Peribacillus simplex NBRC 15720 = DSM 1321: one gene and its partner. The protein of the gene in region 1 binds, or shares a complex with, the protein of each later gene. Links are inferred from orthologs where the notes say so. Each region holds a gene or a part of one and is shown in the gene's direction. Other genes may lie near its edges.

What was found.
Region 2: the proteins of BS1321_RS20545 (region 1) and BS1321_RS13145 are in contact, whole or in part, in a solved structure (PDB 1F51), measured with the Bacillus subtilis proteins. The link is inferred for Peribacillus simplex NBRC 15720 = DSM 1321 from one-to-one orthologs.

Annotation. Positions count from the first base shown.
Region 1 is NZ_CP017704.1:4,247,481-4,263,455, forward strand. What follows is about bases 8,535-11,473. They hold BS1321_RS20545 (Spo0B domain-containing protein), read left to right. Parts: upstream 8,535-9,697; coding sequence 9,698-10,249; downstream 10,250-11,473. Other genes in these bases: BS1321_RS20535 (ribosomal-processing cysteine protease Prp), read left to right, coding at 8,535-8,854; rpmA (50S ribosomal protein L27), read left to right, coding at 8,867-9,157; obgE (GTPase ObgE), read left to right, coding at 10,298-11,473. Also shown: BS1321_RS20485 (rod shape-determining protein), read left to right, coding at 1-939; rod shape-determining protein MreC, read left to right, coding at 1,076-1,948; rod shape-determining protein MreD, read left to right, coding at 1,945-2,463; septum site-determining protein MinC, read left to right, coding at 2,580-3,263; septum site-determining protein MinD, read left to right, coding at 3,266-4,069; BS1321_RS20510 (S1 domain-containing RNA-binding protein), read right to left, coding at 4,200-4,643; BS1321_RS20515 (M23 family metallopeptidase), read left to right, coding at 4,904-5,653; BS1321_RS20520 (M50 family metallopeptidase), read left to right, coding at 5,646-6,512; BS1321_RS20525 (Rne/Rng family ribonuclease), read left to right, coding at 6,555-8,027; rplU (50S ribosomal protein L21), read left to right, coding at 8,200-8,508; more of BS1321_RS20535, read left to right, coding at 8,522-8,534; more of obgE, read left to right, coding at 11,474-11,587; BS1321_RS20555 (ACT domain-containing protein), read left to right, coding at 11,685-12,077; pheA (prephenate dehydratase), read left to right, coding at 12,208-13,083; BS1321_RS20565 (DUF6944 family repetitive protein), read left to right, coding at 13,485-14,177; BS1321_RS20570 (transcription repressor NadR), read right to left, coding at 14,235-14,765; BS1321_RS20575 (IscS subfamily cysteine desulfurase), read right to left, coding at 14,815-15,942. UniProt on the Bacillus subtilis protein: Key element in the phosphorelay regulating sporulation initiation. Acts on spo0A. Mediates reversible phosphoryl transfer from spo0F to spo0A.
Region 2 is NZ_CP017704.1:2,740,209-2,756,117, forward strand. Bases 9,750-12,622 are described here. They hold BS1321_RS13145 (response regulator), read left to right. Parts: upstream 9,750-10,936; coding sequence 10,937-11,308; downstream 11,309-12,622. Other genes in these bases: BS1321_RS13135 (CTP synthase), read left to right, coding at 9,750-9,825; BS1321_RS13140 (DUF2529 domain-containing protein), read right to left, coding at 10,091-10,621; BS1321_RS13150 (class II fructose-bisphosphate aldolase), read left to right, coding at 11,556-12,413; fsa (fructose-6-phosphate aldolase), read left to right, coding at 12,582-12,622. Also shown: BS1321_RS13105 (3-hydroxybutyryl-CoA dehydrogenase), read left to right, coding at 1-339; BS1321_RS13110 (acyl-CoA dehydrogenase), read left to right, coding at 375-1,511; BS1321_RS13115 (acyl-CoA dehydrogenase), read left to right, coding at 1,538-2,677; BS1321_RS13120 (TetR/AcrR family transcriptional regulator), read left to right, coding at 2,779-3,429; fused isobutyryl-CoA mutase/GTPase IcmF, read left to right, coding at 3,441-6,707; BS1321_RS27500 (hypothetical protein), read left to right, coding at 6,846-7,007; rpoE (DNA-directed RNA polymerase subunit delta), read left to right, coding at 7,221-7,805; more of BS1321_RS13135, read left to right, coding at 8,218-9,749; more of fsa, read left to right, coding at 12,623-13,232; BS1321_RS13160 (UDP-N-acetylglucosamine 1-carboxyvinyltransferase), read left to right, coding at 13,441-14,724; glpX (class II fructose-bisphosphatase), read left to right, coding at 14,824-15,786. UniProt on the Bacillus subtilis protein: Key element in the phosphorelay regulating sporulation initiation. Phosphorylation of spo0B during sporulation initiation.

The DNA of each region.
Region 1 (15,975 bases):
GCAGTACGTGAACCATCGGTTGTAGCTGTGCAAACAGATACAAAGCAAATCGTTGCAGTAGGAAACGATGCGAAAAACATGATCGGCCGTACACCTGGTAACGTGGTTGCCCTTCGCCCGATGAAGGATGGAGTAATTGCCGATTATGAAACGACGGCTACCATGATGAAGTACTATATGAAGGAAGCTCAAAAGAAGGGCGTATTCGGCAACAAGCCATATGTCATGATTTGTGTGCCTTCTGGAATTACGGCAGTTGAGCAGCGTGCAGTCATCGCTGCAGCTAGACAAGCTGGAGCCCGTGACGCATATCCTATCGAAGAACCGTTTGCAGCAGCGATCGGTGCGGACCTTCCTGTTTGGGAGCCTACAGGCAGCATGGTCGTTGATATCGGCGGAGGAACGACGGAAGTGGCAATCATTTCCCTTGGCGGTATCGTTACAAGCCAATCGATCCGAATTGCCGGTGACGAAATGGATGATGCCATTATCGTTTACATCCGTAAGAACTACAATTTGATGATCGGTGAGCGTACTGCTGAAGCGATCAAAATGGAAATTGGTTCTGCTGGAGACACGGAAGGCGTAGAAAACATGGAAATTCGCGGCCGTGACCTATTGACAGGATTACCGAAAACGATCGAAATTACAGCTGAGGAAATATCCAAAGCATTAAGCGACACAGTTTCTGCAATTGTGGATTCCGTGAAAAACACTTTAGAGAAAACACCACCTGAATTAGCCGCTGACATCATGGACAGAGGCATTGTATTGACAGGCGGGGGTGCTTTGCTGCGCAATTTGGATAAAGTCATCAGTGAAGAAACGCAAATGCCGGTGATCATCGCTGAAAATCCACTGGATTGTGTTGCAATCGGAACGGGAAAAGCGCTGGACCACATTCATTTATTCAAGACTAAATCAAGAGATTCGCGATAAGCATTACTTCTCAAATAGGGCCGGCTCAACAAAAGGTGCAATTTTGAGCCGGTTTTTCTTATGTTTTGCTGTTTAATTAAATCCATAGTGTAAGTTTAAGACCATAGAGTAAATTTTAGATAGAGGTGTAATCACCATGCCACAGTTTTTTAATAAAAAGCTCCTTCTCTTGCTCGTTAGTATTATCGTTCTCGTGGCATTGATCGGTTTTTCATTAAGGGAGAGAGAAGAGTTGACTTGGCCGGAGCAATTCCTGAAAGATACGACAGGCTGGGTCGGAAATGTGTTTAATAAGCCAGTATCGGGTATAACAGGTTTTGTAGGGGGCTTAAAAGACCTTCAACATACATACGATGAAAACAAAAAATTAAAAGCCCGCTTGGATGAATATGTATTATTGAAAACCCAAGTCCAAGATTTAAAGGAAGAAAATGAAGAACTTCGCGATAACCTCAAAAAAGAAGATGACCTGCGGAAGTATTCGCCCACCCAGGCGACGGTCATTGGACGTAATCCCGACCGCTGGCATGAAATGCTGACGATTAATAAAGGGAAGCGTAATGGGGTAGAAAAAAACATGGCTGTCATCACGTCCAATGGGCTAGTCGGTAAGGTGAAATCAGCGACGGATTTCACGGCCTCGGTTCAACTTTTAAGTTCGATCGATAAAGCCAACCGTGTCTCGGCGATCGTTCAAGGTGATGATAAAGCATATGGCTTGATTGAAGGATTCGATGATAAGAAGAACCTTTTGCTGATGAAACGGATTCCATATGATAAAAAGATCAAGAAAAATTCATTGGTCATCACATCCGGTTATGGAGGGATCTTTCCGAAAGGTCTGCTGATCGGTAAAGTTGTCGATGTCAAAGTGGATCAATATGGATTGAACCAGACCGCATATATTGAACCTTCGACGGATTTTTATGATATTAATAATGTTATGGTCGTTCAGCGCGAAGTGGACGGTGTACCGAAAGAAAGTGAAGGGGAGGATGAAGCTGAGTGAGATATTTCATCCTTTCTTTTATAGCCTTGGTTTTTTTTGTTTTTGAAAGCATCTTCGCCCAGATGTTCGCTGGCGACGCATTCGGGGCCGATAAAATCCTCGTGCCCCATTTCATGATGATTTTCGTTTTTTTCCTGACCATGTACGGGTCCAGGAAAATGGGTATGTTTTATGGGGCGATTCTTGGGTTGACTTATGATGTTGTATATACGGAAATCCTTGGGATTTACATGTTCCTGCTGCCTTTTCTTGCCTATCTGATCTCGAAAAGCATGAAAATCCTGCAAAATAATATATTGATTGCCTGCCTTACTGCGCTTTTATCCACGGCAGTTTTAGAGGTTGTCATCTTTCAGATGAATATCATCCTATCATTTGCAGATATGGGATTTGGTGAATTTGCGGAACGGAGATTGATTCCGACATTATTATTGAATCTCGCATTCATTATTATCAGCTGCTATCCTTTAAAGAGAATGATTGAAAAGCTTGATTTGCAAGGTGAAACGGAATAACGTTCCTGTGTCTTAAGAAGCAGGTGAGAAATGTATTTTCTCTTTTCCGTGTACGTAGAAAAAGGAAATTTGTTTTCCTATGTCGAATTATATTTCATTGAGGTGAAACAAACGTCATGAATAAAAGAATTCAGCAAAATGTCATGATTAAGGGAACAAAAGACGGGTTTATGCTTCATCTCGATGATTCTTGCTCATTTTCCGAATTATTGAAAGAGTTAGAAGTGAAGCTTTCGGCAAACTATCAGTTTCAAGAAAATGACCCGTCCATTTCCGTAAAAGTACATACAGGGAACCGCTATCTTGATGAACAACAAGAAGAAAAGATTAAAGAGGTCATCCATAAAAAGAAGAAGCTTTTCGTAGATGAGATGATTTCGAATGTCCTGACGAAGGATGAAGCGAAACGATGGAAAGATGAAAACCAAGTGACGACCGTGACCAAGGTGATAAGGTCGGGACAGGTTTTTGAAGTTCCTGGAGACTTACTTCTAATTGGGGATGTCAATCCCGACGGAACGGTTCGTGCGGGTGGCAACATATATATCATGGGACAGCTCAAGGGAATAGCCCATGCCGGATATAAAGGGAATAATGAGGCCATTATAGCTGCCTCCGTCATGAAGCCTGCACAGCTGCGCATTGCCGGACAAGTGAATTTATCTCCTGACCAATATACGAAATGGGGACATGACCTGGAATGTGCCTTCATGGATGAAGAAGAAAATATCATAATAGAAAAACTGCAAGTCTTAAAGAAATATAGACCTAATTTAAATAGATTAGAAGGGGGTCTCTAATCGTGGGAGAGGCAATAGTTATAACATCCGGTAAGGGTGGTGTCGGGAAAACGACCACCTCCGCCAATTTAGGAACATCTTTAGCTCTTCTAGGCAAAAAGGTTTGCTTGATTGATACGGATATTGGTCTTCGGAATTTGGATGTGATCATGGGATTGGAGAATCGCATCATCTATGATTTGGTCGATGTGGTCGAAGGGCGCTGTAAGATACATCAAGCGCTTATTAAAGATAAGCATTTCGAGGATTTGCTTTATCTGCTTCCAGCTCCGCAAAATAGTGATAAAACAGTGGTGAATGAAGAGCAGATGAGGAAACTCATAAGCGATATGAAGCCTGACTATGATTATGTCATCATTGATTGCCCTGCAGGCATTGAACAGGGCTTCAGGAATGCCATAGCTGGGGCAGACAAGGCGATCATAGTTACGACTGCAGAGAGACCGGCTGTAAGGGATGCTGACCGTATTATTGGCCTGCTTGAAAAAGAAGAGCATATTGAACCGCCTCAATTGATCATTAACCGGATACGTGGCCATTTGCTTCATGAGGATGAAGAAATGGATATCGATGGAGTTGCCGATTTTCTTAAGATTGATTTGATCGGCGTCATTCCTGATGATGACCAAGTCATAGTGGCAGCGAATAAAAAGGAACCCATTGCCTATAATCCGGACAATAGAGTTTCGCTTGCCTATCGGAACATTGCCAGAAGGATCCTTGGTGAATCTGTGCCCTTGACTCCAATTGGCAGCGAACCAAAGGGATTCATGTCCAAATTGAAAAAATTCTTTAGCGTGCGGTAAATCTATATTTCATATCAAGAAGCGGGGAGCATTTGATGCCCTCGCTTTTTTTTGCGCACGGAACTTCATGTAAATAAAAAAGGCAAGCCATATATTGGCTTGCCTGTTCAATATGCTAAAATCCAGCGGGTTATCCGCGTCTTCCGCCTCTGCCGCCGCGTTTTGATTCAGTGCTGCGTTTAAGAGTCGATAAATTTTCTTCACTAGTCTTTAAAAAGCGAACCATTTTATCTTCGAAATTTTCCTTTGGTTGGAAATTACCTTTTGAACGAAAATCTTTAGAACGGCTATCCCCTTGGCGTGGTGGGCGTTTGGTATAAGAAGAGGTTTGCCCTTCGGGTCTATCTATAGCCTTTTTGATGGACAAGGCAGTTTTTCCGTCTTTCTCACTAATCACTTTTACTTCAATTTGGTCGCCTACTTTAAGATGGTCATTTACGTCTTTTACATAGCTATCTGCTACCTCACTGATATGCACAAGACCTGTTGAGCCTCCTGGTAATTCTACGAATGCTCCAAAATTAGTGATACCTGTTACTTTACCTTGTACTTTGCTGCCTATTTCGATTGACATAAAAAAATGTTCCCCCTCAATAATGTTAAAACCACTTTATTATAACAAATTCTAGGGAACAATATCAATCTCAATTATTCGATTTTCTGAATCGATGTCCGAATCTCCTTGGAAATTCATAAGTTTCCGGTGAATTTTTCATTGGAAAAAATTTTTTCAGGGATGTGTAGAAAGAAAATATTTTCTCCGTCATAGTCCGGACAAGTTGCTCATACGTTGTAATATAGCGCTTTGACATGAGCAGGGGGGGGAAATCTGGAATGGATGATCGCAGGAAAGATATCCGCAATCGTATTGCCAAGAGACGTAAGTTTAATGATAAACCGGCAGGAAGCAGTAGTTGGACGGAGATCAACAATGAGGAACCATATGGGATTGATTCATATAACGGGTATTCCGAGAAAGATCATCCGCTCTTCAAGAAAGAATATTTTTTCTTTAAAATCCTTGCCAGTGTATGCCTTTTCCTGATTATCGCGGTGATGTTCAAACACCCTTCTGTGCGGCTGGACCCTGCCAGAAGTTTTGTCACGGAGAACATGAACAAGGAATTTCAGTTCGCTTCAATCTCCAACTGGTATGAAAGTGCGTTTGGTAAACCGATCGCTTTTTTACCGAATGAAGCCAATACGGAAACTGTTGATTCGAATGAAGAATATGCAATGCCAGCTTCTGCGAAGATTACCCAAACCTTCGAGACGAACGGTGAGGGAATCATATTGGAAACGAGCAAAGGCTCAAAGGTCGAGGCCGTCAATGAAGGAGTAGTCATTTTTGCTGGTGAAAAGGAGGGGATTGGAAAGACTGTCGTCATACAGCATGCCAATAAAAGTGAATCTTGGTATGGGCAGCTGGAAGGAATTGATGTGAAATTGTATGAGTTCGTTAAAAAGGGCAATGAAGTGGGACAGGTTACACTAAGTGAAGATGGATCCAAGGGCAGATTTTATTTAGCGATAAAAGAAAATGATGCTTTCGTCGATCCTAAAAAGGTGATTTCCTTTGAGTGAATATGGGAAATTGCTGTTTAAAATCAGGGTGCACCCGACATTGTGGTTTGTAATTGGCATCGCCATCCTCACTGCCCATTTCATTGAAGTGATGATGCTGTTGCTCATCGTCTTCATTCATGAAATGGGGCATGCTGTCTGTGCCCAGCACTTCAAATGGCGGATAAAGTCAATCCAGCTGCTTCCTTTTGGTGGGGCTGTCGAGACTGAGGAGTACGGAAATAAGAGTTTGAAGGAGGATTTGGCGGTGGTGCTTGCCGGTCCGCTTCAACATGTTTGGCTCATTGGTGCAGCTTTTTTGCTCTATTTCTTTACCATTATCCCATATGAGCTGTATCAACCCTTTTTGTATATGAATCTTATGCTGCTGATTTTTAATCTGCTGCCAATTTGGCCCTTGGACGGGGGACGGCTGCTATTCATCGGTGTATCCCTATACTGCACCTTTCTGGAAGCGCAGAAACATACACTTCACTTTTCTGCAGTATTCGCTGTCCTGGCTTTTTTGACCTGGCTCATTCTGGATCCGCTCAATTTGAACATCTGGCTCATCATCTTTTTCATAAGTCTCTCACTCGTAATGGAATGGCGGCAGAGATATTATGCGTTCATCCGCTTTCTTTTGCAGCGCCATTACGGGCATACGAATGATTTGGCGAAACTGAAGCCGATTTCGGTGGATTCACAAGAACCGATTTATAAAGTGCTGGAACTGTTTCAACGCGGCTGTAAACACCCCGTCATCATCATGAAAAACGGGAAAGAGAGCGGCTCGTTGGATGAAACGGAAATCCTTCATGCATATTTTTCAGAGAAAATGACAAACGGGAAAATCGGCGACCTATTATATTCTTATTAAATATGTTATCCTTTCTTCAAATTGAGGAGAGGATTTTTTTTGATGAAAAAAATGATCGCGAACCTAGCTTCACGCGAAAAAAGAGTGGCCGTACTTGAGAATGGTGTTTTACGTAAACTTGAAATCATGCCGCCTCAAAAGCGCAGTACGGTCGGTAATATTTATCTTGGGAAGGTGACGAAGGTGTTACCGGGAATGGATGCCGTCTTCATAGATTATGGTGCAGAGAAGAATGGTTTTTTACACCGTGACGAGATTCCCTCTTTCCAGCTGACAAAAAAAAGTGATGGGAAAGCATCCATCGGTCAACTTGTCCGTCAAGGAGAAAAGCTGCTAGTTCAGGTGACTCGGGATGAAACGGGCACCAAAGGAGCTAAATTGACTGGGTTGATCGAGTTTTCAACAGATTCCCTCGTATACATACATGGAATAGATTATGTTGGTGTTTCAAAGAAATTCAAAAACGATGATCTTCATAAGCAGTGGCGGGAAACGGCCCTGCAATATAAAAATCCTGATGAGGGATTGATTGTCCGCACCTCGATGGAGAACGAAAGTGAATCGGTCTTCCTTGACAGGTTAACTGGATTGCGGGAGCTCTATAAAGGGTTTGAAGTAAAGGCTGCTTCCCTCAAGGCCCCGTCCCTTCTCTATGAGAGGGACGCATACCTTGACATGATCATTTCAGAAATGTCGGGAACGGCGACCGGGGAACTTACCATCGATGATTTCGAGGCTTATCGGGAGTTGAAAAAGTGGATACAGGAAAACCGTAAGGAGTGGGTAATATCCCATGTATCTGGTCCGAAGAATGTTTTTTCCGAATGGAATGTGGAAGCGCAAGTTGAGAAAATGGCCAAGAAAATCGTTTGGCTTGAGAATGGCGGATATTTAATTTTTGAAGAAACGGAAGCTTTCACCGTAATCGATGTCAATTCAGGTAAGTTCACCGGCAAGGTGGCGAAGGAAGCAACATTGTTTGCGGTTAATCAGGCTGCTGCGAAAGAGGTAGCCCGTCAACTGAGATTGAGGAATATCAGCGGAATCATCTTGATAGATTTCATCAATATGGACAATTCACGGCATGAGCAGGAAATCATCGAAATCGTGAAAAAGGAAGCGGTGAGGGATGAGAAGCGAATCCAGGTCATCGGCTTTACGGAATTGGGCATTTTACAAATGACGAGAAAGCGAACCTCCCCGTCTTTAAGTGAAATGATGTCGGTGCCTTGCCCCGTGTGCAGTGGAAGCGGTAAAATCGAGAGCCCGGAAACGGTGGCCTTCCGGTTGGAACGGGAACTGCTGGAACACAGGAAGACGGATGAAGAAGCGGTCTGGGTGGAGGTCAGTAAAGCGGTGGCGGACGTGCTGCTGGGTGAAAAGGAATCATATCGGCCTACACTGGAGGAATTGATCGCTAAAAAGATATTCCTATCTTTTATCCCAGGTTCGAGGAATGCCTATTCCATCAAGCGCTTCGGGAGCATTCAGGAAATCGGGCGGGCTTTCGGGTGAAGAGCAGGAATTCTTATAAATATATTGACAGCCTTTCCTGTTTCATGTTAGGATTTTAATGTTATGTTTGTAGCACCCGTGCTACAACCGCTCAACAACAGGTTTTAAGCTTTTGCCTTTCTGGTAAAACGCCTGTGATTGGCGAGTCTGAGACATTTAAGGAGGTGCAAGTATGTACGCAATTATCGAAACTGGCGGTAAACAAATTAAAGTAGCAGCTGGCGAAGCGGTTTACATTGAAAAATTAAACGCAGAAGCAGGCGAAACTGTTACATTTGACAAAGTTTTATTCGTAGGTGGCGAAGACGTGAAAGTCGGTGCTCCACTAGTTGAAGGCGCTACTGTAACAGGTACTGTCGAAAAACAAGGTAAGCAAAAGAAAATCACTGTTTTCAAATACAAAGCGAAAAAGAACAATCGTAAAAAACAAGGTCATCGTCAACCATACACAAAAGTTGTTATCGAAGCAATCAACGCGTAAGGGCTGATTCTAGATGATTAAAGTTGTATTTGATGCTCCGCAGGAACGGATTGCTTCGTTCACCTTAAGCGGACATGCTAATTTTGCTAAAAAAGGTTCTGATATCGTTTGTGCAGGTGTATCGGCTGTTTCCTTCGGGGCAGTCAATGCGATCATGTCCTTAACGGACGTAGAGCCTGAGATTGAGCAAGGGAGAGAAGGCGGCTATCTTCGCTGCGTCATTCCGGGGAATCTTTCATTGGAATCGGAAGAGAAGGTTCAGCTGCTCTTGAACAGTATGCTCATATCGCTGCAAACTATCGAACGTGATTATGGTAAATACATGAAAATTATCCTCAACCAATAGGAGGTGGAACAAATGTTAAGATTAAATCTTCAGTTCTTCGCTTCGAAAAAAGGAGTAGGTTCTACAAAGAACGGACGTGACTCTCAATCTAAGCGTCTTGGCGCTAAACGTGCAGATGGTCAATTCGTTTCTGGTGGTTCTATCCTTTACCGTCAACGCGGAACAAAAATCTATCCAGGTGAGAACGTAGGCCGTGGTGGAGACGATACTCTATACGCTAAAGTAGACGGTGTTGTTAAATTCGAACGTTTCGGACGTGACCGTAAAAAAGTAAGCGTATATCCAGTTGCACAAGAAGCATAATTGGCATCTTTGAACAGAGGCTGACTCAAAAGGGTCTGATTCCTTCTACAAGACACTATATACCGCGTCATTTTTAATAATGGTATGCTATATAGTGATGAAGGGGTCCGGCCCTTTATTTATACTATAGGAACGAACCAGCAGTTTGCAGGAGACTTTAGTCATTAGTATAAGGAAAACAACCTCTGACTTACAAAAGGCTCGCCAATCGGCGGGCTTTCTTAAACTTTCAGGGGGAGAAATCCAAGATTACTCATCCATCCGATTTGGTTAAACCACATAGACACTCCAATTCAACTATAATATCTCCAATTGGTGCATAAATAAGGCCCATTCTCTTTTTTAGTTCAAATGGCTCTACCATCGTCCAAAGAACTCAGGGTGTGCGGCTGTATTTTTTGGACGGGGGCTTTCATGTGAAGGCATGTGAATCGAGCTTCATTTCCTGTTTGTTGTTTTTTTGATATACTGTACAAATGGAAGTATTCAACATGATAGAGCTGAAAAAAAGTTTCTTTATCATAATTGAAGGTGTTAATAATGGATAAAAATTGGACGACTATTGAAACTCTGCGTCAAACCAGGCATGACTGGCTGAATAAAATTCAAATCATCAAAGGGAATCTGGAGTTGAACAGAATCGATCGTGTCAAGGGCATCATTGATGAAATCATTGATGAAATCATTGTTGAAACCCAGAATGAAGCACGCCTCTCCAGTTTGAATTTACCTAAGTTCACCGAGATGTTGTTGACGTCGAATTGGAATAATGGATCATTTTATTGCGAATATGAAATCATTGATGTTTTTGAAGGCTCAACTGAAATGGACGGGCTGATGTATCGCTGGACAAACGATTTCTTCAAAATTCTGGATAAGAATCTGGACCCGTTTTTTGAAAATATACTGGCTGTTTCCTTGTGTAAAAAAGAAGTGAGCGATATGCACTGTTCATTTCATATGCAAGGCAGGTTCATTGATCAATCACCAGTGATCGAGTTTTTGGGAAGTTCATTAACGGCTGAGCAATCAATTGAAATTCTTGAATGTAATGAGGATGAAATATTTTTTAAGATGGATATTAACTTTTAGAGAAGTATACAGCAAGAAATGACTTGCAGAAAACAAGGAAGTGATAGCATGTTTGTCGATCAAACGAAAGTCTATGTAAAAGGCGGAGACGGTGGTAACGGGATAGTTGCTTATCGTCGTGAGAAATTCATACCTAAAGGCGGACCTGCCGGCGGAGATGGCGGTAATGGGGCCAATGTCGTTTTTGAAGTGGAAGAGGGCTTGCGTACATTAATGGATTTCCGTTATCAACGTCACTTTAAGGCACCTCGCGGAGAACATGGCATGTCCAAAAACATGCATGGTGCGGCCGCAAAGGATATGGTCATCAAGGTTCCACCTGGCACGGTTGTCATTGATGATAAAACGAAGGAAGTCATTGCTGATTTAGTTGAGCACGGGCAACGCGCCATTATCGCCAAAGGTGGCCGCGGAGGCCGGGGAAATTCCCGTTTTGCCACACCTGCCAATCCTGCACCTGAAATCGCGGAGAACGGGGAACCGGGCCAAGAACGCGATATAGTCATGGAATTGAAACTATTGGCTGATGTCGGTTTGGTTGGTTTCCCAAGTGTAGGGAAATCCACGTTGCTTTCTGTCGTATCCGCAGCAAGGCCTAAAATTGCCGAATACCATTTTACGACGATCGTACCGAACCTGGGAATGGTGGAAACGGAAGATCACCGCAGCTTCGTCATGGCCGATTTACCTGGTCTGATCGAAGGCGCTTCAGAAGGTGTGGGCCTTGGACATCAATTCCTGCGCCATATTGAAAGAACGAGGGTAATCGTTCATGTAATCGATATGTCGGGTCTTGAAGGCCGAGATCCATATGAAGACTATCAAACAATCAATAAAGAGTTGGAAGAGTATAACCTGCGCTTGACTGAACGTCCGCAAATCATTGTAGCAAGTAAAATGGATATGCCGGACTCAGAAGATAACTTAGCGGCATTCAAAGAAAAGCTGGAAGAAGACTATCCTGTCTTCCCTATTTCTGCCGTGACGCGTGAAGGGATCCGTGAGCTTCTTTATGCAATTGCCGATAAAATCGAAGAGACGCCTGAGTTCCCTCTTGAACATGAAGAAGAGAATACTGGAATCCACCGGGTTCTATATAAACATACATCACAGACTGATGAATTTAACATTGAACGCGAGTCCGATGGCAGCTTTGCCGTATCAGGATTCAAGATCGAGCGTCTATTCAAAATGACTGACTTCACCCGTGAAGAGTCAATACGTCGTTTCGCCAGACAGCTTCGTTCATTCGGAGTCGACGAAGGCCTTCGCCAAAAAGGTGCGACAAATGGCGACATCGTCCGTATCCTTGAATATGAATTTGAATTTGTTGATTGATTGTAAACCATGATGGCAGGCAAAAGGAGGCGTGCGGAGTTTGAATAAGGCCGATCAGAAGTTTTTCCTCGTTCGAGAGGATGTCCTTCCCGAAGCGATGAAAAAAACGCTGGATGCAAAAGAAATGATTGAACGGGGAAAAGCAGAATCAGTTTGGGAAGCGGTACAGCGAGTGGATCTAAGCAGGAGTGCTTTTTACAAATACCGTGACACGGTTTTTCCGTTTCATACAGTTGTTAAGGAAAAGCTGATTACACTGTTCTTCTATCTCGAAGATCGTTCTGGTACTCTATCGGAGCTCTTACGGCTCGTCGCCTCATCCGGATGCAACATCATGACCATCCACCAAACGATTCCTTTGCAAGGACGTGCAAATGTCACCCTATCCCTGAATACAGGTGGGATGACGATGAATATTGATGAACTGCTTACTAAACTGCGTAAAATGGAGTTCGTCGAAAAAGTCGAAATCATTGGTAACGGCGCATGAAAACAGCCTGTACATTTCACATGTACAGGCTGTTTTTATTTGTAAGAGGAAATTAACGATTAACTATTGTAAAAAATCAGAAAATGGCATAACATAAACAGTAGATTTTCCGTGAGAAGGAGTTTATAATATGACATCAAAAATTGCATTTCTTGGACCAAAAGCAACGTTCACGGATTTAGCTGTATCGCGACTATTTCCTAATGATATAAAAATACCGATGAACACGATTCCGGACTGCCTTGATGCTGTTCGGGACGGGGAAGTGAATCACGCGCTCGTGCCGATCGAGAATGCTTTGGAGGGTTCGGTAAATATAACGATGGATTACTTAGTTCATGAAGTCACATTACCGATGAAAGGCGAAGTGACGATTCCAATCCAACAGCATTATATGGTACATCCGGATCATGCATATCCTGGTTTCAAACCTGACATGGTTTATTCGCATTCCCATGCCATCGCTCAATGCCGCAAATTTCTACATAATGAGCTAAGGGGCATTCCTTATGAGTATGTTACATCCACTGCAGCCGCTGCGAAGATGGTGATGGAGAATCCCGATATCAATATTGCTGCGATTGCAAATGATATGGCTGCAGAGGAGTACGGATTGACGATTGTAAAACAAAATATTCACGATTACGAACATAATCACACCAAGTTTATCGTCGTATCCAACAGTGAAGTCGACTATGAAGGGCATTTGACCGTTGAAGGGGACAAGAAAACGACCTTGATGATTCAGCTGCCTGCCGACCACTCAGGGCAGTTGCACCAAGTCCTTTCCGCGTTTTCCTGGAGGAAACTTAACCTTTCAAAGATTGAATCAAGACCCATGAAAACAGGATTAGGCAATTACTTTTTCATCATCGACATTGAAATGCCCCTTGATGATGTTCTCATCCCAGGAGCGATATCTGAGCTTGAGGCCTTAGGGTGTACGGTTTCGATCATGGGAAGCTATTCATGCTTTAAAGTCCAAACTGGAGTACCGCAACGATGATTTATCATTTTTGAACTTCAGCTGAGTTTTATACAATGAATAAGAAGGGTGCCCCGGGAGTATTTCCGGGGCGTTTTTTTGTGTGGTTTATATTTACCTTGTACAAGTTCCTAAAACGGTTGGCTGTCATTTTATGAATATAGAAATAGGCAGGTAAAGGGCAGGAAGGAAGGCATTCATTTTTTAATTTTGAGGATGATGGGCGAAAGTTTTTCATTATAAATAGAGCACATGATTCTGGATGAAAAACAAACACCTATTGTAATGAACGCAAATACAATAAGTAAATCCCGGTAGGCCGCCTGTGGAAATAGGAACAGTAATACATACGTTGATGACTAAATCAGTGGATGCACCTTTTTTTAATCAAAAATGCAGAGAGAGGGTGGTGGTCAGCAGAGATGGATAGTCAATTCAAAGAAACTTTCGGTTCTTGGACTCAAGCGATAGGAACTGTCATTTCTGCTGTTGCGGGTACACCATCCAATGTCTTGGACGAAGAATTTCGTGAAAAGTTGGATTTGATTGGAAATGAACTTCAAGCAACAGGAAATGCCCTATTGGCGGACGCAGAAGAAACCTGGTCGCTGGATAAATTCGGTAATGTATTACAGGCGATCGGGAATTCGACGGTTATCTTAGGATTAGTCATTGATTTCGATGAAGTAACCAAACAGGAATTGATCATTAAAGGCAATCTGATTCAAGCGTTGGGCGGAGGTACCGCTTTGGCGGGGGCATTCGAAAATCCAGATGAACCGGAGCAGGCTTTCAATGTTACGGGAAATTTGTTGCAGGCGATTGGGAATTCGATGCAAGCGATAGGTGGAATTGCCGAACTTAAAAATAGTGTTCAAGATAAAGACCAAGAAAAGGATCAAGAGCAAGAAGAACAAGATAAGGAGGAGCAGGAGCTACAAAAATATCAATATCCTGATTTGGAAGAGAAGCCATCTGATGCTGAATTGGTTCAAGTGATGGGAGGCTGGATTCAGGCAGTCGGCTCCGTCATCAGTCTTATAGGGCAGTTGAGAAGTAACGAAGAAAACTCCGGGGATGACAGCTCAAATGATAGCAATGCCAATGATGAGTGAGCATAAGGCCAATAAAAAAACCCTCAAAATTTAGGCTTTTGAGGGTTTTTCGTTAATTCAATCGACTAAAATGCCTGCATCCCTCAAAGCACACTCCGCTTCGTCGAGCAGTTCTTCAGATGATGCGCTCAGTGTATGAAGATGGATGCCGCTCGTTAGTTCCGATAAAAAAGATGCGTTCGTTGCCGTCACCCTTGAAAGGAATTGCTGGACTTCTTTACGGCTGCTGACCATGATGGAAGCAGTTAGGTCGCCGTATACGGGGTGCTCGATTTTGACATCCTTCACCGTGATGCCGATATCCACGAGTAAATATAGCTCTTCCTGGGTCCGGGAAGGATCGTGCTGGCAAGCAATGATCCTTTCCGGCTTTTGAGTGCTCCCCGTTTGTAAGTACAGATAGCCTTGGCTCGTGGCAATGATAGGTTCATTCCGCGCTTTCAGGAGGGTTATGTCACCAACGATAACCTGCCGGCTTACATTCGTTATCTGCGAAAGCTCGCTGCCTGTTACTGGCTCCGTGCTTTTTTGCAATAAATGTAAGAGTTTCGTCCGTCTTTCTTCCCCGAGTAATTTCTTTCTTTCCATAAACATTCACCTCTTTAATTACAATCATTCTAACACAGAATGGACGGTTTTATCGAATGGCAGCTATTCCTTCGATGCAGTCTGCCAACTTCTGAATGTCGTCGGCCGTCGTGTTTTTGCCAAAGGAAAAGCGGACGAATTGATGGGCTTCATCTTCGCTTTTCCCAATGGCCATCATCGTTTTTGAAGGATCCTGTTTACCGATTTGACAGGCGCTTCCCGTCGAAACAGCGAATCCTTTCTGGTTTAATTCCAGCATGATGTACTGTCCTTGCAATCCAGCGAAGGTCAGCGCCAGAATGTGAGGCAATTGCTCGTTTTTTGCTTCGATGATTTGAAAATCGATTTTCCTTTCCGTTAGCCGTTGAATCAATTGCATCCTAAGTGTGGAAATCCTTTTTCGTTCATCTTCCATGATATCCCCCAATTTCTTAGCAGCGGTTACAAAGGAAGCTATTCCGGGGACGTCCACTGTTCCTGGTCGGAAACCATATTCATGAGTGATATTCGGTACCGAAGGCTTCAACTGATGGATGGCCGGGAAAATGACGGCCCCAGTCCCTTTTGGACCATAAACTTTATGACTGGAAATGGATAGTCCATCACATGAGGCAGCAATCTTCCCAAGCGGTAATTTAGCAAATGATTGGACACAATCCACATGAAAAAAAGCCTGGTGTTTTCGAACGATTTCACTTATTTGCTCAATGGGTTGAATGACCCCGATTTCCGAATTCACATGCTGGACAATGACCAAGCATGTTTTCTCCGACATACATTCCTGCAGATGTTCAATATCAACACGGCCATCTTCCAAATGCCGTAAATAAGTAACCTCGAAACCTTCTTGTTCAAGCTTTGCCACGAAATTGCCAAGTGATGCATGTTCAGTTCGGCTTACAATCAAGTGGTTCTGCCAGGATGGTTTCGAAGCGATGAATGTATCTATGGCAAGCATGTTGCTTTCTGATCCGCCGCTCGTAAAGATGATTCCTTCCTTTTTTATGTTCAGCATTTCTGCTAGTTGCTGCCGTGACATATCCAATAAACGTGCCGCTTCAGAGCCAATATCATGCAAACTGCTCGCATTCCCGAAAAACTTCCGGGATGCTTGGCTGAATACGTCGAGAGCCTCCTCATCAATCGGAGTTGTAGCGGCGTAATCCAAATAAATCAAGAAATCACTTCCATCCTTTAAACTTAAAAAACT
Region 2 (15,909 bases), 1.5 Mb from region 1 along the record:
GAAACCTTGAACAAGGTACCGGTGGAAGTCAATGATTTCCCGGGTTTTGTAGCGAATCGGATTTTGATGCCGATGATCAATGAGGCCATTTATACCCTTTATGAGGGCGTTGCCACTAAAGAGGCGATTGATGATGTGATGAAGCTAGGAATGAACCATCCGATGGGCCCGCTTACGCTAGCTGACTTCATTGGGCTCGACACATGCTTATACATAATGGAAACCCTTCATCAAGGGTTGGGAGACGATAAATACCGACCGTGTCCCCTGTTAAGGAAATATGTAAAAGCTGGATGGCTAGGCAAGAAGTCAGGACGGGGCTTTTACGAATATAACTAATCATAGAAAGATGTGCAGCTAGGGAGGAATGAAGGATGGATTTCAGGTTTACAGAAGAACAGGAAATGATGCGGAAAATGGTAAGCGCTTTTGCGGAGAATGAGATTACCCCTCATATCGAGGCAATGGAAACAGGCGTGTTTCCAAAAACGATTCTGCAAAAAATGGGTGAGCTTGGTTTGATGGGAATCCCGATTTCAGAAGAATACGGTGGAGCGGGTATGGACTTCATGTCTTATATCATCGCCATCAATGAGATTTCCAAAGTAAGTCCAACTCTTGGTGTCATACTGTCCGTTCATACTTCTGTTGGAACAAATCCAATCGTTTATTTTGGAACGGAAGAGCAGAAGCGAAAGTATGTGCCTAAGTTAGCCGCTGGTAAATATTTAGGCGCCTTTTGCTTGACTGAGCAAAGCTCAGGTTCCGATGCTGCGAGTTTGAAATCGAAGGCAGTGGCAGTAAAGGAAGGCGGAGAATATCGAATAAATGGGTCCAAGGTTTTTATCACCAATGGTGGGGAAGCGGATGTGTTTATTGTTTTTGCTTCAACCGACCCTCAGAAGGGAAGCAAGGGAATCTCTGCTTTTATCGTAGAAAAAGGGACGCCAGGCTTAATCATCGGTAAAGATGAACGTAAAATGGGTCTTCATGGATCGAGCACTGTACAGGTGACGTTCGAGGATATGAAAGTGCCTGATGCCAATCTCTTAGGCAAAGAAGGTGAAGGCTTTAAGATCGCAATGGCCAACTTGGATGCTGGAAGGATAGGCATTGCTGCTCAAGCTCTGGGAATTGCAGAAGGCGCCATGGAACATGCTGTTCAATATGCAAAAGACAGAGTTCAATTTGGCAAACCTATTGCAGCACAACAGGGGATTGGTTTCAAGCTTGCTGAAATGGCAACGAGTATAGAAGCTTCAAGGTTACTCGTGTATCGCGCGGCGTTTTTACGCTCACAGGGATTGAAGTGCGGTAAAGAGGCGGCAATGGCTAAGTTATTCGCTTCGAGGACGGCTGTTGATGTGGCGATAGAAGCAGTCCAAGTGTTCGGAGGCTATGGATATACGATGGAATATCCGGTCGAACGCTATTTCAGGGATGCAAAGGTAACTGAAATTTATGAGGGTACCAGCGAAATACAGAGAATGGTCATCAGTAAGAATCTATAATTACGAAAAATTTGGGGGGCATAGTCATGCAATTTAAACTAACGGAAGAACATGAAATGATCAGGAAAATGGTGCGGAACTTTGCCCAGAATGAAGTGGCTCCTACAGCTGCCGAGAGGGATGAAGAAGAACGATTTGACCGTGAAATTTTTGACAAAATGGCTGAACTTGGATTGACTGGGATTCCGTGGCCGGAGGAATACGGCGGAATTGGAAGCGACTACTTGGCGTATTGTATTGCGATTGAGGAACTTTCCCGCGTATGCGCTTCTACTGGAGTGACTTTATCAGCCCATACTTCACTTGCAGGATGGCCGATATATAAATTTGGATCTGAAGAACAAAAACAAAAATACCTTCGCCCGATGGCACAGGGTGAAAAAATCGGTGCATACGGCCTGACCGAACCTAGCTCAGGCTCAGACGCAGGCGGTATGAGAACGACTGCAAAGCTTGTAGGTGATGAATATATTATCAGCGGTTCAAAAATCTTCATTACGAACGGCGGGATTGCTGATACCTATGTTGTCTTTGCATTGACTGACCCTGAATCGAAACAAAAAGGAACGAGTGCCTTTATCATTGAAAAAGATTTCCCGGGTTTTAGTGTCGGCAAAAAAGAGAAGAAGCTGGGGATCCGTTCATCACCGACCACGGAAATCATTTTTGATGAATGCCGAGTGCCTAAAGAAAATCTCCTTGGTAAAGAAGGAGAGGGCTTTAAAATAGCGATGATGACACTTGATGGCGGACGTAACGGAATTGCCGCCCAGGCTGTTGGGATCGCCCAAGGTGCATTGGATGCCGCGGTGGATTATGCAAAAGAGCGCGTCCAATTTGGCAAGCCAATTTCTGCACAGCAAGGAATCGGTTTTAAATTGGCGGATATGGCAACCGGTGTCGAAGCATCTAGACTATTAACCTATCAGGCTGCATGGTTGGAATCTGTGGGCCTTCCATATGGAAAAGAGTCGGCAATGTCCAAACTTTTTGCTGGAGATACAGCCATGAAAGTGACGACAGAAGCCGTGCAGGTCTTTGGAGGCTATGGATATACAAAGGATTATCCTGTAGAACGGTATATGCGTGATGCGAAAATCACCCAAATCTACGAAGGTACGCAGGAAATTCAAAAGCTGGTCATCTCACGGATGATTACTAAATAGGATTGAAATTGAGGTTTTCCGATGAGGCACCCACCCTTGCCGGAATACCCTTTTCAATTTCTTTGGAAATAAAATGATGGGATTCAAAAAGGAGTTTGAAAATGGAAAAAAGAGAAGTTCTTGCGTCGGTGAAGGATGAGCGGTTGGTAGAAAAAAGGCGTACACAAATGATTAAAGGGGCGGTGACCCTTTTTAAGGAAAAGGGATTTCACCGTACGACAACCCGGGAAATAGCCAAAGCGGCTGGCTTTAGTATTGGCACGCTATACGAGTATATCCGAACCAAGGAAGATATATTATACCTCGTCTGTGACTTTATCTACGATGAAGTCCAGGAAAAGCTTCAGAAAGAAATAGATCAGAGCGATGGGACACTTGAAAGCTTGAAGCTTACGATCGCCTATTTTTATAAAGTGATGGATGATATGCAAGACGAAGTGCTGGTCATGTATCAAGAGGTGAAAGCACTGACGAAAGATGCTTTACCTTATGTATTGAATAAAGAACTTCGGATGGTCGGCATGTTTGAAAAGGTGATAACGAAATGTGTTGAGAATGGGGAGCTCCTGTTGACGGCAAAACAAATAAGCCTTGTTTCTCATAATATTTTCGTTCAGGGACAGATGTGGAGTTTTAGAAGGTGGGCATTGCATAAAGAGTATACGCTTCAAGAATATGTTGAACTGCAGACGCAATTATTGATTCATAATATCTCGCTTCAGAAAAACACTGAAATAAATTCGTTTCAATAAGGAGGAGCTCAATGGGTACAGTTGAGGTGTATAAACCGAAAAACCATATCAGATTCGTGACAGCTTCGAGTTTATTTGATGGACATGATGCATCTATCAACATCATGCGGAGGATCCTTCAGTCCAGCGGCGCGGAAGTTATTCACCTGGGACATAATCGCTCGGTGGAAGAGATCGTGAATGCGGCCATCCAGGAAGATGTCCAAGGCATAGCGATGTCATCCTATCAAGGCGGACATGTGGAATATTTCAAATATATGTATGACCTGTTGAAGGAAAAGGGAGCCGAGCACATTCGGATTTTTGCCGGCGGTGGCGGGGTCATCATTCCGAGGGAAATCAAGGAACTCCATGATTATGGGATTGCCCGTATCTTCTCCCCTGATGAAGGGCGGGAATATGGGCTTCAGGGCATGATAAATGTATTGATGGAGGAGTGTGATTTCTCGACTGTCAAACCATCTTTACAGGAGCGCTTTGATGAACTGGTTGCAGGGGGGACAAATGCCATTGCCCAATTTATTACCTTTGCCGAAAATAGACTGGATGCTTCACAGGAAACAGCGGCCGCGGTGGAGAGTCTTTTTGAGCAGATCAAGACTTCCGAAAAGAAAGTTCCTGTTCTGGGAATTACAGGGACCGGTGGCGCTGGAAAAAGTTCATTGACTGATGAATTGATACGAAGGTTCATTAACGAAATTCCAGACGAGAAAGTCGCCATTCTATCTGTAGACCCGACCAAACAGAAAACGGGCGGTGCCCTGCTTGGTGACAGGATCCGAATGAACTCGATCTTTTCTGAGCGTGTTTATATGCGGAGCCTAGCCACGCGCCATTCAAAAAGTGAGTTGTCTTTGGCAATAAAAGATGCCATTTCAGTCGTGAAGGCAGCTGGCTTCGATTTAATCATCGTCGAAACGAGCGGAATTGGTCAGGGGGATGCAGAAATTGCTGAGATATGCGATGTATCCATGTATGTAATGACGAGTGAATTTGGTGCTCCTTCGCAACTTGAAAAAATCGATATGATTGATTATGCAGACTTGATAGTCATTAACAAATACGAGCGCAAAGGCTCCGAGGATGCAAAAAACCAAGTTCAAAAGCAATACCAAAGAAGCCGTACACTTTTTGACCAAGATCCATCTGAAATGCCAGTATATGGTACAATCGCTTCCCAATTCAATGACCCAGGCACCAATGCATTATTCGCTGCACTGATTGAAAAGCTTAATGAAAAATCAGGGACGGGATGGAGTACGTCCTTTTCGAAAGAAGCGGATGTTTACAAGCAAAATGTCATCATTCCTACTGACCGTCGGTATTATCTACGTGAAATCAGTGATACGGTCAGATCGTATCATAAGCGTGCGGCTGAACAAGTACGTATTGCCCGGAGGCTTTTCCAACTTGAAGGAGCAATTGATGCAATAAAGGAAAATGATAACAACGACGATATGGTGGCTTCTTTAGAAAAACTGAAAAAGGAAACCGCTTCGAATTTATCACCTGAATCTAAAAAAATCCTTTCTGGGTGGATGGATTTAAAAGAAAAGTATGCAGGGGAGCAGTTTGTAACGAAAGTCAGGGATAAAGAAATCGTCACAAAGCTGAAAACTAAAAGTTTATCAGGTTTAATGATTCCGAGAGTATCACTGCCTAAATATGTGGATTATGGAGAGATCTTAGGATGGGTATTCCGTGAGAACGTTCCGGGATTCTTTCCTTACACAGCGGGAGTCTTTCCATTCAAGCGTGAAGGGGAAGACCCGAAGCGGCAATTTGCCGGTGAAGGATCGCCCGACCGAACCAACAGGCGTTTCCATTATTTATCAAAGGATGATAATGCTAAACGGCTAAGTACGGCTTTCGATTCTGTAACTTTATATGGCGAGGACCCTGATCACCGGCCTGATATCTATGGAAAGGTAGGGGAAAGCGGAGTCAGCATCTGTACGTTGGATGACATGAAAAAGCTGTATGCAGGCTTTGACCTTTGCCACCCCTCAACCTCTGTATCAATGACCATCAATGGACCGGCACCAATCATTTTGGCCATGTATATGAATACTGCAGTCGATCAGCAGATTCAACGGAAAGAAGAAGAGTTAGGCCGTCCCCTTACGGATGCCGAGGCTGAAGAAGTGCAGGCTTTTACCCTTCAAACGGTACGCGGAACTGTTCAAGCGGATATTCTGAAAGAGGACCAAGGTCAGAATACATGCATCTTCTCTACGGAATTTGCTTTAAGGTTAATGGGGGACATTCAAGCATATTTCATTGATCGGAAAGTCAGGAACTACTACTCTGTATCCATTTCTGGCTATCACATTGCAGAAGCGGGTGCCAACCCCATTTCACAGCTGGCTTTTACATTAGCTAATGGCTTTACTTACATCGAATATTATTTAAGTCGCGGAATGAATATTGATGACTTTGCCCCGAATTTGTCGTTCTTCTTCTCAAATGGGCTCGACCCGGAATATACGGTTATCGGGAGGGTGGCAAGAAGGATTTGGGCGACAGTCATGCGGGATAAATATGGTGCGAATGACCGTAGCCAGAAGCTCAAATACCATATACAGACTTCTGGGCGCTCCCTTCATGCGCAAGAAATTGATTTTAATGATATCAGAACGACACTTCAGGCATTAATGGCACTACAGGACAACTGTAACTCCCTGCATACTAATGCGTATGATGAAGCCATCACGACCCCTACTGAAGAATCCGTGCGCCGGGCAATGGCCATACAAATGATCATTACAAAGGAGCATGGTCTCTCAAAAAATGAAAATCCGATGCAAGGTGCCTTCATCGTAGAGGAATTGACGGATCTGGTTGAAGAGGCCGTACTGCAAGAGTTCGATCGCATCAATGATCGAGGCGGTGTGCTGGGGGCAATGGAGACGCAGTATCAGCGCGGGAAAATCCAGGATGAATCGATGCATTACGAAATGAAAAAGCATACGGGAGAATTGCCGATCATTGGTGTCAATACCTATTTGAACCCAAACCCTCCTTCCGAAGAAGCAGTGAACAGCATGGAAATTGCCCGTGCAACAAAGGAAGAAAAGGAAGGGCAAATCATAAATCTCCGGGCATTCCAGGAAAGAAATGAGGCGTTCACGGATGAGGCGCTAACTAAACTGAAATTGGCAGCCATGAATGGGGAAAATATCTTTGCTGAACTCATGAACTGCGTGAGAGTGGCCAGTCTGGGTCAGATAACGAGGGCGCTATATGATGTAGGCGGTCAATATCGAAGAAATATGTAAACTAAGAAGGGGGCTCCGAACGTTTAGGGGCCTCTTTTTTAAATAATTTCCGTCTTTTTTAACAAAATGAAGATTTTACCTTATAATTATTTGGAAAAGGGGTAAAAATGAAGAATCAGCCCTATTGGAGTTGAGAAAATGAACCTGAAAATGATTGGATTAATCATAGGTTACATTCTTGCCATCATTTTTTTATTTGAGCTGTATGAGCATCAACTGGGAGCCATTTCTTTTTTTATCCTGACTGTTGTCTTTTTTACGGCAGCCTACCGTCAGAAATCCAAAAAGAAAAAGGAATGATTTTATCTTTTAGTGTTTCCTGTGAATGATAGACAATAAGGTAAATCTGTGAAAGTATCATATAGAACTAGCATAAACCCATTTAGATTGTTTATAATGGAGTATATGTCTAGCAGGAATTGTCGTTATTTTATCGAACTACTGTTTTAGATTATTTTTTTATGTGAAAAAACACGGAATTTAGTGTTTGAATAGAGAAGGGAAGTGCGGAATTTGAGTTTAAAACAATACTCAAAAGAGCAATTATTGGAAATGTCCTTAATAGAGATGGCATATGATTTGTTAGTGGAAAGAAATGAACCGATTCCATTTAAAGACTTAATAAGTGAATTAGCTTCGCTGCACCATTTATCTAAAGCGGAAGTGGAAAAGAAAATTGCACAATTCTATACGGATTTAAATGTGGATGGCCGCTTCACTTCACTTGGGGACAACCGCTGGGGATTGAAAACATGGTACCCGGTTGACCAAATCGAAGAAGAAGTCGTACATGTTGTAAAACCTAAAAAGAAAAAGAAAGCCAAAAAGGCTGCTGTCGTTATCGACGATTTCGATGAACTTGAAGACGAAGACCTTGACTTTGAAGAAGATATCGATGATCTGGACGAGGATGACGATGATGACGATGATGATATTCTAGGTTCTCCAGTCATCGATGAAGTGCTTTTGGATGATGACGTGGATGATGACGACGATCTGGAAGAAGAAATAATCGAAGATGATGCATTTGTCCTGGAAGATGATGAGGATGAAGACGAAGATGATTTGGATGACTTGGATAAAGAGGATGAGAAATAAATAATCGCCCTTGACTTTTTGAGGCGAAATTTGTAGAATCATTTTTGGGCTCCTTAAAAAAGGACACAATGATTAAATTATATCGCTCCCTTACTTTTATTGTAAGCGGAGCGTTTTTGTTTTTAATGATGGAATGAATAAATGACATCATTTTTTTATTTTTAAAAATGATTTCTCGTAGAATTGTAAAAACTATAGAGAACCTATTTATGTTTACTGTCATTTAAGGAAATTTATTCTTGTTCATGTATCCTGCATGACTCTCACTAAAGACCTTTAAGTGATTAATGGTTTGTACTGGTTTACGGCTTTTAGCTTTTAACCGCTCATGTGGCGGAAGATTTGATTCAGGTTCCGATTTAATGATGTGAAGAAAAGAATTGGAAGAAAACATTCTATAGGAGGATATAAGATGACAAAATATATTTTTGTGACAGGTGGAGTAGTTTCTTCCTTGGGAAAAGGGATAACGGCCGCTTCTTTAGGTAGATTATTAAAAAATAGGGGATTGAATGTTACGATCCAGAAGTTTGACCCTTATATCAACTTGGATCCTGGTACGATGAGTCCATATCAACATGGTGAAGTGTTTGTAACGGATGATGGTGCTGAAACGGATTTGGATTTGGGGCACTATGAGCGTTTCATTGATATCAACCTTGGTAAACACAGCAATGTGACTACAGGCAGAATTTATTCAACCGTCCTGAGAAAAGAACGCCGTGGCGATTATCTAGGTGGAACGGTTCAAGTCATTCCCCATATCACGAATGAAATTAAAGAACGGGTTTTCCGTTCAGGTAATGAAACGAATGCCGATATAGTCATCACTGAAATTGGCGGTACTGTAGGGGATATTGAGTCTCTTCCATTCCTTGAAGCGATTCGCCAAATCAAGAGTGATATCGGCATCAATAATGTTATGTATATCCACTGTACACTGGTTCCTTACATCAAAGCTGCTGGTGAAATGAAAACAAAACCGACACAGCATAGTGTAAAAGAATTACGCAGTCTTGGTATTCAGCCAAATATCATCGTTGCCCGTACAGAAAGTCCGATTTCACAAGATATGAAGGATAAAATCGCTTTATTCTGCGATATCGATAAAAATTCTGTTATCGAATGTCTTGATGCGGATACACTTTACTCCATCCCTCTTGCGCTTCAAGCACAAAATATGGACCAAATCGTTTGTGATCACTTGCAATTGGACTGTGGCGAAGCGGATATGGAAGATTGGAAGGAACTAGTTAAAAAGGTTACTTCTTTATCAAAGAAAACGAAAATCGCCTTAGTCGGAAAATATGTTGAATTGCAAGATGCTTATCTTTCTGTAGTGGAAGCACTTAAGCATGCAGGTTACGCATTTGATGCAGATGTTGAAATCGACTGGGTGAATTCCGAAGATGTAACAAAAGAAAATGTTGCTGAACTTCTTCAAGGTGCAGATGGAATCCTTGTCCCTGGCGGTTTTGGAGATCGTGGAATCGAAGGGAAAATTGCAGCGACCGAATTTGCCCGCACGACCAAAACACCATTCTTCGGAATTTGCTTAGGCATGCAGTTGGCATCCATTGAGTATGCACGCAACGTCTTGGGATTGCCAGAAGCACATTCAGCAGAAATTAATGAAAATACTCCAGATCCAATCATCGATCTTCTTCCTGAGCAGAAGGATGTAGAAGATTTGGGCGGTACACTGCGTCTTGGTCTGTATCCATGTAAGCTTATCGAAGGAACTAAAGCATACGAAGCGTATAATGACGAGGTTGTTTATGAACGTCACCGTCACCGTTATGAATTCAATAACCACTACCGTCAGGCTATGGAAGAGGCAGGATTCGTGTTCTCTGGTACAAGTCCAGATGGTCGTCTAGTTGAAATCGTTGAACTGAAAGATCATCCTTGGTTTGTGGCTTCTCAATTCCATCCGGAATTCACGTCACGTCCTAACCGTCCACAACCGCTATTCCGTGACTTTGTCGGAATGTCATTAAAGCGCGGCAAAAATCTTTAATAAACAAAAAAACAGCCCATGGGGCTGTTTCAGACTGTAGGCAAACTCGATGAAAATCGAGTTTGCCTACAGTTTTTTTATGGCTTGTACAATTTGGACGTTGATTTTCATTCCAGGCACTCGCTTTCCGCGGGAGGTCATGGAGCCTCCTCGGCTTGAGCCTGCGGGGTCTTCAAGATGCGCTTTTCCGCACCTTCCTCTCCAATCAACTTTGTTATAACATTTACTAATCATACCTGAGGATTTGAAGGTTTAGATGAATTTATCATTCTTCATCTTCATATTCTTTTATGATTTCTTCAAGAGTGAATTTAATCCCATAATAAGCGAAAAGAGCGGCAATGAGGGTAGGGAACCCATATCGATTTCCGGTTTCATCGGGAATCAACCCCCGTTGGATACGTAAATCAATATGAACGTCAGCCAACTCCAAAAGAGAATCTTCTTCAGAAGCGACGGATGTAGAAACCGCAACAAATGGGATATCTTTTTCCTTGAGTTGTTTTGCCAGCAACACCGCTTCTGAATCATCCGAATGGCGGCTGAATATAAGAAATCGATCTTCCCTGGAAATAGTTTCTCCTAATTCATATCTTTTTGCCTTAGGAAAGGGTTCTGCCCCGTCCAAAGCCTCGGCAGTGACGCCTTGCATTTCACCAAAACCATGAATGAAAACGGAACCATCCCCAACCGCAGCCTGAGCCAGCAAGCGTCCGGCATCTTCCATTTCAAAGGCTTCATTTTCAATCATTTTTTTAAATAAACCGCTTATCTGTGTCGAGAAAATTTTTAACATGATTAGGGACTCCTTTAAAAATAATATACTTAGTATAAATGACTTTCCTTTGCATTGACAGGTTTCAGGGTTTTTGATCCAAAGTGCTGAATTTACTAAATCGGTCGAAAAAACAAAAAAATTAAAATTCCTTTTAGCCATACAGCAGGAATTTTGTTACAATTATCGAATATGAACATAGAATTCATGAATGGATTAAATGCGTTGGACCACAAGTAATTTAACGCAATCTATGTAACTACCCTTTTTCGGGTAATATGGCCGAATAGGCCAATATATTTAAATTGATGAATCGGGAAGGGGAGAGGTGATAAAATGCCAGGGAAAATATTGATTGTTGATGATCAATTCGGGATTCGTATTTTATTGAATGAGGTTTTACATAAAGAAGGGTATGAAACATTTCAAGCCGCTAATGGCATTCAAGCCTTGGAAGTGCTAAATAATCATTCACCTGATCTTGTATTGCTGGATATGAAGATTCCGGGAATGGATGGCATTGAGATCTTGAAAAGGATGAAAGTCGTCGATCCGGACATCCGGGTCATAATCATGACGGCATATGGTGAACTTGATATGATTCAAGAAGCAAAGGATTTAGGGGCAATGACACATTTTGCAAAGCCGTTTGATATTGATGATATTAGAAAAGCCGTTCGTGAATACTTGCCGATTCAATCAAGTTAACGGTCTTGAAAATTTAATATTATTGACGGAGAAGTTGCCGCGGCTATCTTTTTTTAGATGGGCCGTGTTTTTTTGGAATAAAATTTGAGGCTTGCTATAGTGTAATTGTTGCTGTTTTTTTGATGTATTGATATGCTAAAAGAGGAGAGATATTCTGATTTATAAGCGTATGCTACGTTGTTTTTAGGGAATATCTAGAAAGAAATAACTTTAAAAATTATAACACCCACTAGTAGGAGGAAATCAAATGCCTTTAGTTTCTATGAAAGATATGCTGAATAAAGCCCTTGAGGAAAAATATGCGGTAGGTCAATTCAATATCAATAACCTTGAATGGACTCAAGCTATTCTAGCTGCTGCAGAACAAGAAAAATCTCCAGTTATCCTTGGTGTTTCCGAAGGTGCTGCCCGTCATATGGGTGGTTTTAAAACGACTGTCATGATGGTTCAAGGATTGTTGGAAGACATGAAAATCACTGTTCCTGTGGCCATTCACCTTGACCATGGTTCAAGTTTTGATAAATGTAAGGAAGCTATCGAAGCCGGATTCACTTCAGTAATGATCGATGCTTCACATCATCCAATCGAAGAAAATATTGAAACAACCAAGAAGGTTGTCGAATTCGCTCACGCACGGAATGTTTCGGTTGAAGCGGAAGTGGGCACGGTTGGCGGACAAGAAGATGATGTAATCGCTGATGGAGTCGTATATGCAGACCCTCAAGAATGTGAACAGTTAGTTAAAGAAACGAATGTCGACTGTTTTGCTCCAGCTTTGGGATCCGTTCACGGACCATACAAAGGTGAACCTGACCTAGGCTATAAAGAAATGGAAGAAGTACGGGATTTAACGAACAAACCTCTTGTTCTTCATGGCGGTACAGGCATCCCTACAAAAGATATCCAAAAAGCGATTTCTCTTGGAACATCAAAAATCAATGTGAATACGGAAAATCAAATTGTGTTCACAAAAGCGGTTCGTGAAATTCTGAATAACGATTCTGAAGTGTACGATCCTCGTAAATACATGGTTCCTGGCCGTGAAGCTATTAAAGAAACTGTCATCGGCAAAATACGTGAATTCGGTTCAAACGGCAAAGCATAATTTCAAACGTATTAAATGTAAGATGATAAAGGTAATATTCCCATTGGGGGGGTCCCCCCTAATGGTTTCTTTTAGATGCAGGGCTGAATCCGGGCTCTATTTTTCGAACAATTAGAATTCAGAGACATATAGAGAAATAAAAAATCGATTACATACGGAGGATATTTTATGAAATTCTTTATAGATACAGCAAACATGGAAGAAATCAAACAAGCCCACGAACTTGGCGTTTTAGCAGGTGTTACGACTAACCCGTCCCTTGTTGCAAGAGAAAAGGGAGTTTCTTTCCATGACCGGCTAAAAGAAATCACAAGTCTTGTTAAGGAATCCGTTTCTGCTGAAGTCATTGCGCTTGATTTTGAAGGAATGATGGCTGAAGCCAAGGAACTTGTTGCGATTGCACCTAATATCACGATTAAAGTGCCAATGACTCCGGACGGCTTGAAGGCTGTTTCAGCACTTACAAAACAAGGTGTCAAAACAAATGTCACGCTTATTTTCAGTGCCAACCAAGCATTATTGGCAGCTAGGGCAGGAGCAACTTATGTATCGCCATTTTTAGGACGCTTGGATGACATCGGCCAAAATGGTCTGGATTTAATTTCGGATATTGCTGACATATTTGCGATCCATGATATCAACGCTGAGATCATTGCAGCTTCCATCCGCCATCCGATGCATATTACAGAAGCGGCTCTTAAAGGGGCACATATTGCAACGATCCCTTATAAAGTTTTAATCCAATTATTCCACCACCCATTAACGGATAAAGGGATTGAAGCTTTCTTGAACGATTGGAATTCACGCACTGAAGCATAATGCCTTGCCGCTAAGTCGCTATAGATTGCACCTTTTTAATAAAATTAACATAAATTAGAAATTTTTATCTTTTTTTTACATGAATTTTCTACTTTTGTGTAAACTAAAGAACTAGATAGTAAATGTTGTCGGATTATGCAATTTCCTTGTGGTAAAATATTACTTTTTAAAGTAGCTTCTAAGTGCTTAGCGTGGAAGGGAGTTTATTATGGAAAAACTTAAAATTGCCGGTGGCTACCCTCTAAAGGGAAGCATTCGTGTCAGCGGAGCAAAAAATAGTGCGGTTGCCCTTATTCCAGCAACAATTTTAGCGGACTCTCCCGTAACGATTGAAGGCCTGCCTGATATCTCGGATGTACAGATGCTGAAAGAGTTAATGGAGGAAATTGGCGGTGAGGTATCCTTTGATGAAGGAGAAATGACAGTCAACCCTAGCAGGATGATTTCAATGCCTCTTCCTAATGGAAGGGTCAAGAAGTTACGTGCCTCTTATTATTTAATGGGGGCAATGCTTGGTAAATTCAAAAAGGCAGTGATCGGCTTGCCTGGAGGCTGCCATTTAGGACCCCGTCCGATAGATCAGCATATTAAGGGCTTCGAAGCACTAGGCGCACAAGTGACGAATGAACAAGGAGCCATTTACCTTAGGGCGGACGAGCTACGGGGAGCCCGCATCTATTTGGATGTCGTTAGTGTAGGGGCAACGATCAACATCATGCTTGCCGCCGTTTTGGCCAAAGGCCGCACTGTGATTGAAAACGCTGCGAAAGAACCGGAAATCATCGATGTTGCCACATTGTTGACCAATATGGGAGCGAAAATAAAGGGTGCTGGAACGGATATCATTCGTATTGATGGTGTGGAAAGTTTGCATGGGTGCAAGCATACGATCATACCGGATCGGATTGAAGCCGGTACTTTCATGATTTTAGCCGCTGCTGTCGGTGAAGGAATTCTGATCGATAATGTCATTCCCCAGCATTTGGAGTCATTGACTGCCAAATTAAGGGAAATGGGGATTAATATTGAAGCGGGTGATGACCAGATATTTGTCTCACCGGGAGAAAACTATAAATCCGTTGATATCAAGACGTTGGTTTACCCTGGATTCCCAACGGATCTTCAGCAACCTTTCACTTCCCTTTTAACAAAAGCAAGCGGTTCTAGTATGGTGACCGATACGATATACGGGGCACGATTTAAGCATATTGATGAACTGCGACGCATGAATGCGAAGATCAAAGTCGAGGGCAGAGCAGGCATTGTCGATGGTCCTGTCCAACTTCATGGGGCAAAAGTGAAGGCAAGCGATTTACGTGCCGGAGCAGCTCTGGTAATTGCCGGTTTAATGGCTGAAGGGATTACAGAAGTGACCGGGCTTGAACATATAGATCGCGGATATAGCCATCTTGTTGAAAAACTTTCAGGTTTGGGAGCGACGATTTGGCGTGAAGAAATGACCCAAGAAGAAGTGGAGCAGCTTAAAAGCTGATCCCTTTTCTTGTTACCTCATTGTGTTACTATATATGATATAATGTGTTATACTAATATATAAATAAATCATGCTAGTGTACATGAGGGGGAACCGGAAATGGAAAGAAGTTTATCGATGGAGCTTGTCCGCGTAACAGAGGCGGCGGCACTGAATTCAGCTCGTTGGATGGGAAGAGGAAAGAAAGACGAAGCAGATGATGCAGCAACAACTGCAATGCGGGATGTTTTCAATACTATTCCCATGCAAGGAACGGTTGTAATCGGTGAAGGGGAAATGGATGAAGCGCCAATGCTTTATATTGGCGAAAAACTTGGTACAGGTCTTGGGCCACTAGTGGATGTTGCGGTTGATCCTTTAGAAGGTACGAACATCGTTGCATCTGGCGGCTGGAATGCATTGGCTGTATTGGCGATAGCCGATAAGGGGAACTTGCTTCATGCCCCGGATATGTATATGGATAAAATAGCCGTTGGACCCGAGGCTGTTGGTCAGATTGATATCAATGCTTCCGTATTGGACAACCTGAAAGCGGTAGCCAAGGCAAAAAATAAAGATATCCAAGACGTGGTTGCTACTGTATTGAACCGCGATCGTCATTCGAAGATCATTCATGAACTTCGTGAGGCAGGGGCACGTATCAAGTTGATCAACGATGGAGACGTAGCAGGAGCCATAAATACGGCTTTCGATCTTACTGGTGTTGATATCTTATTCGGATCTGGCGGAGCTCCAGAGGGAGTTATTGCAGCCGTTGCTTTGAAATGCCTTGGAGGGGAAATTCAAGGTAAGCTGGTTCCTCATAGTGATGAAGAAGTGGAACGCTGTGGGAAAATGGGCCTTGATTTAGGAAAAGTCCTCAGAATGGAAGATCTTGTTCGCGGAGATGACGCAATTTTTGCTGCAACAGGTGTGACTGATGGAGAACTTTTACGCGGTGTACAATTTAAAGGGCATTACGGCGAAACACAATCCGTAGTCATGCGTGCTAAATCTGGAACCGTTCGATTCATCGATGGGCGTCACAGTCTTAAAATTAAACCGAATGGTTTGATCGACTGATAGCGTTTTTTAGAAAAATCACTTTTAAAAAGCGAGCGGTTTCATCGCTCGCTTTCTCTTTTAAAAAATTTAAGTTGAATAATTAAAATAAAAAAAGTAAAATAAAGCTTGGTCTACTATTAA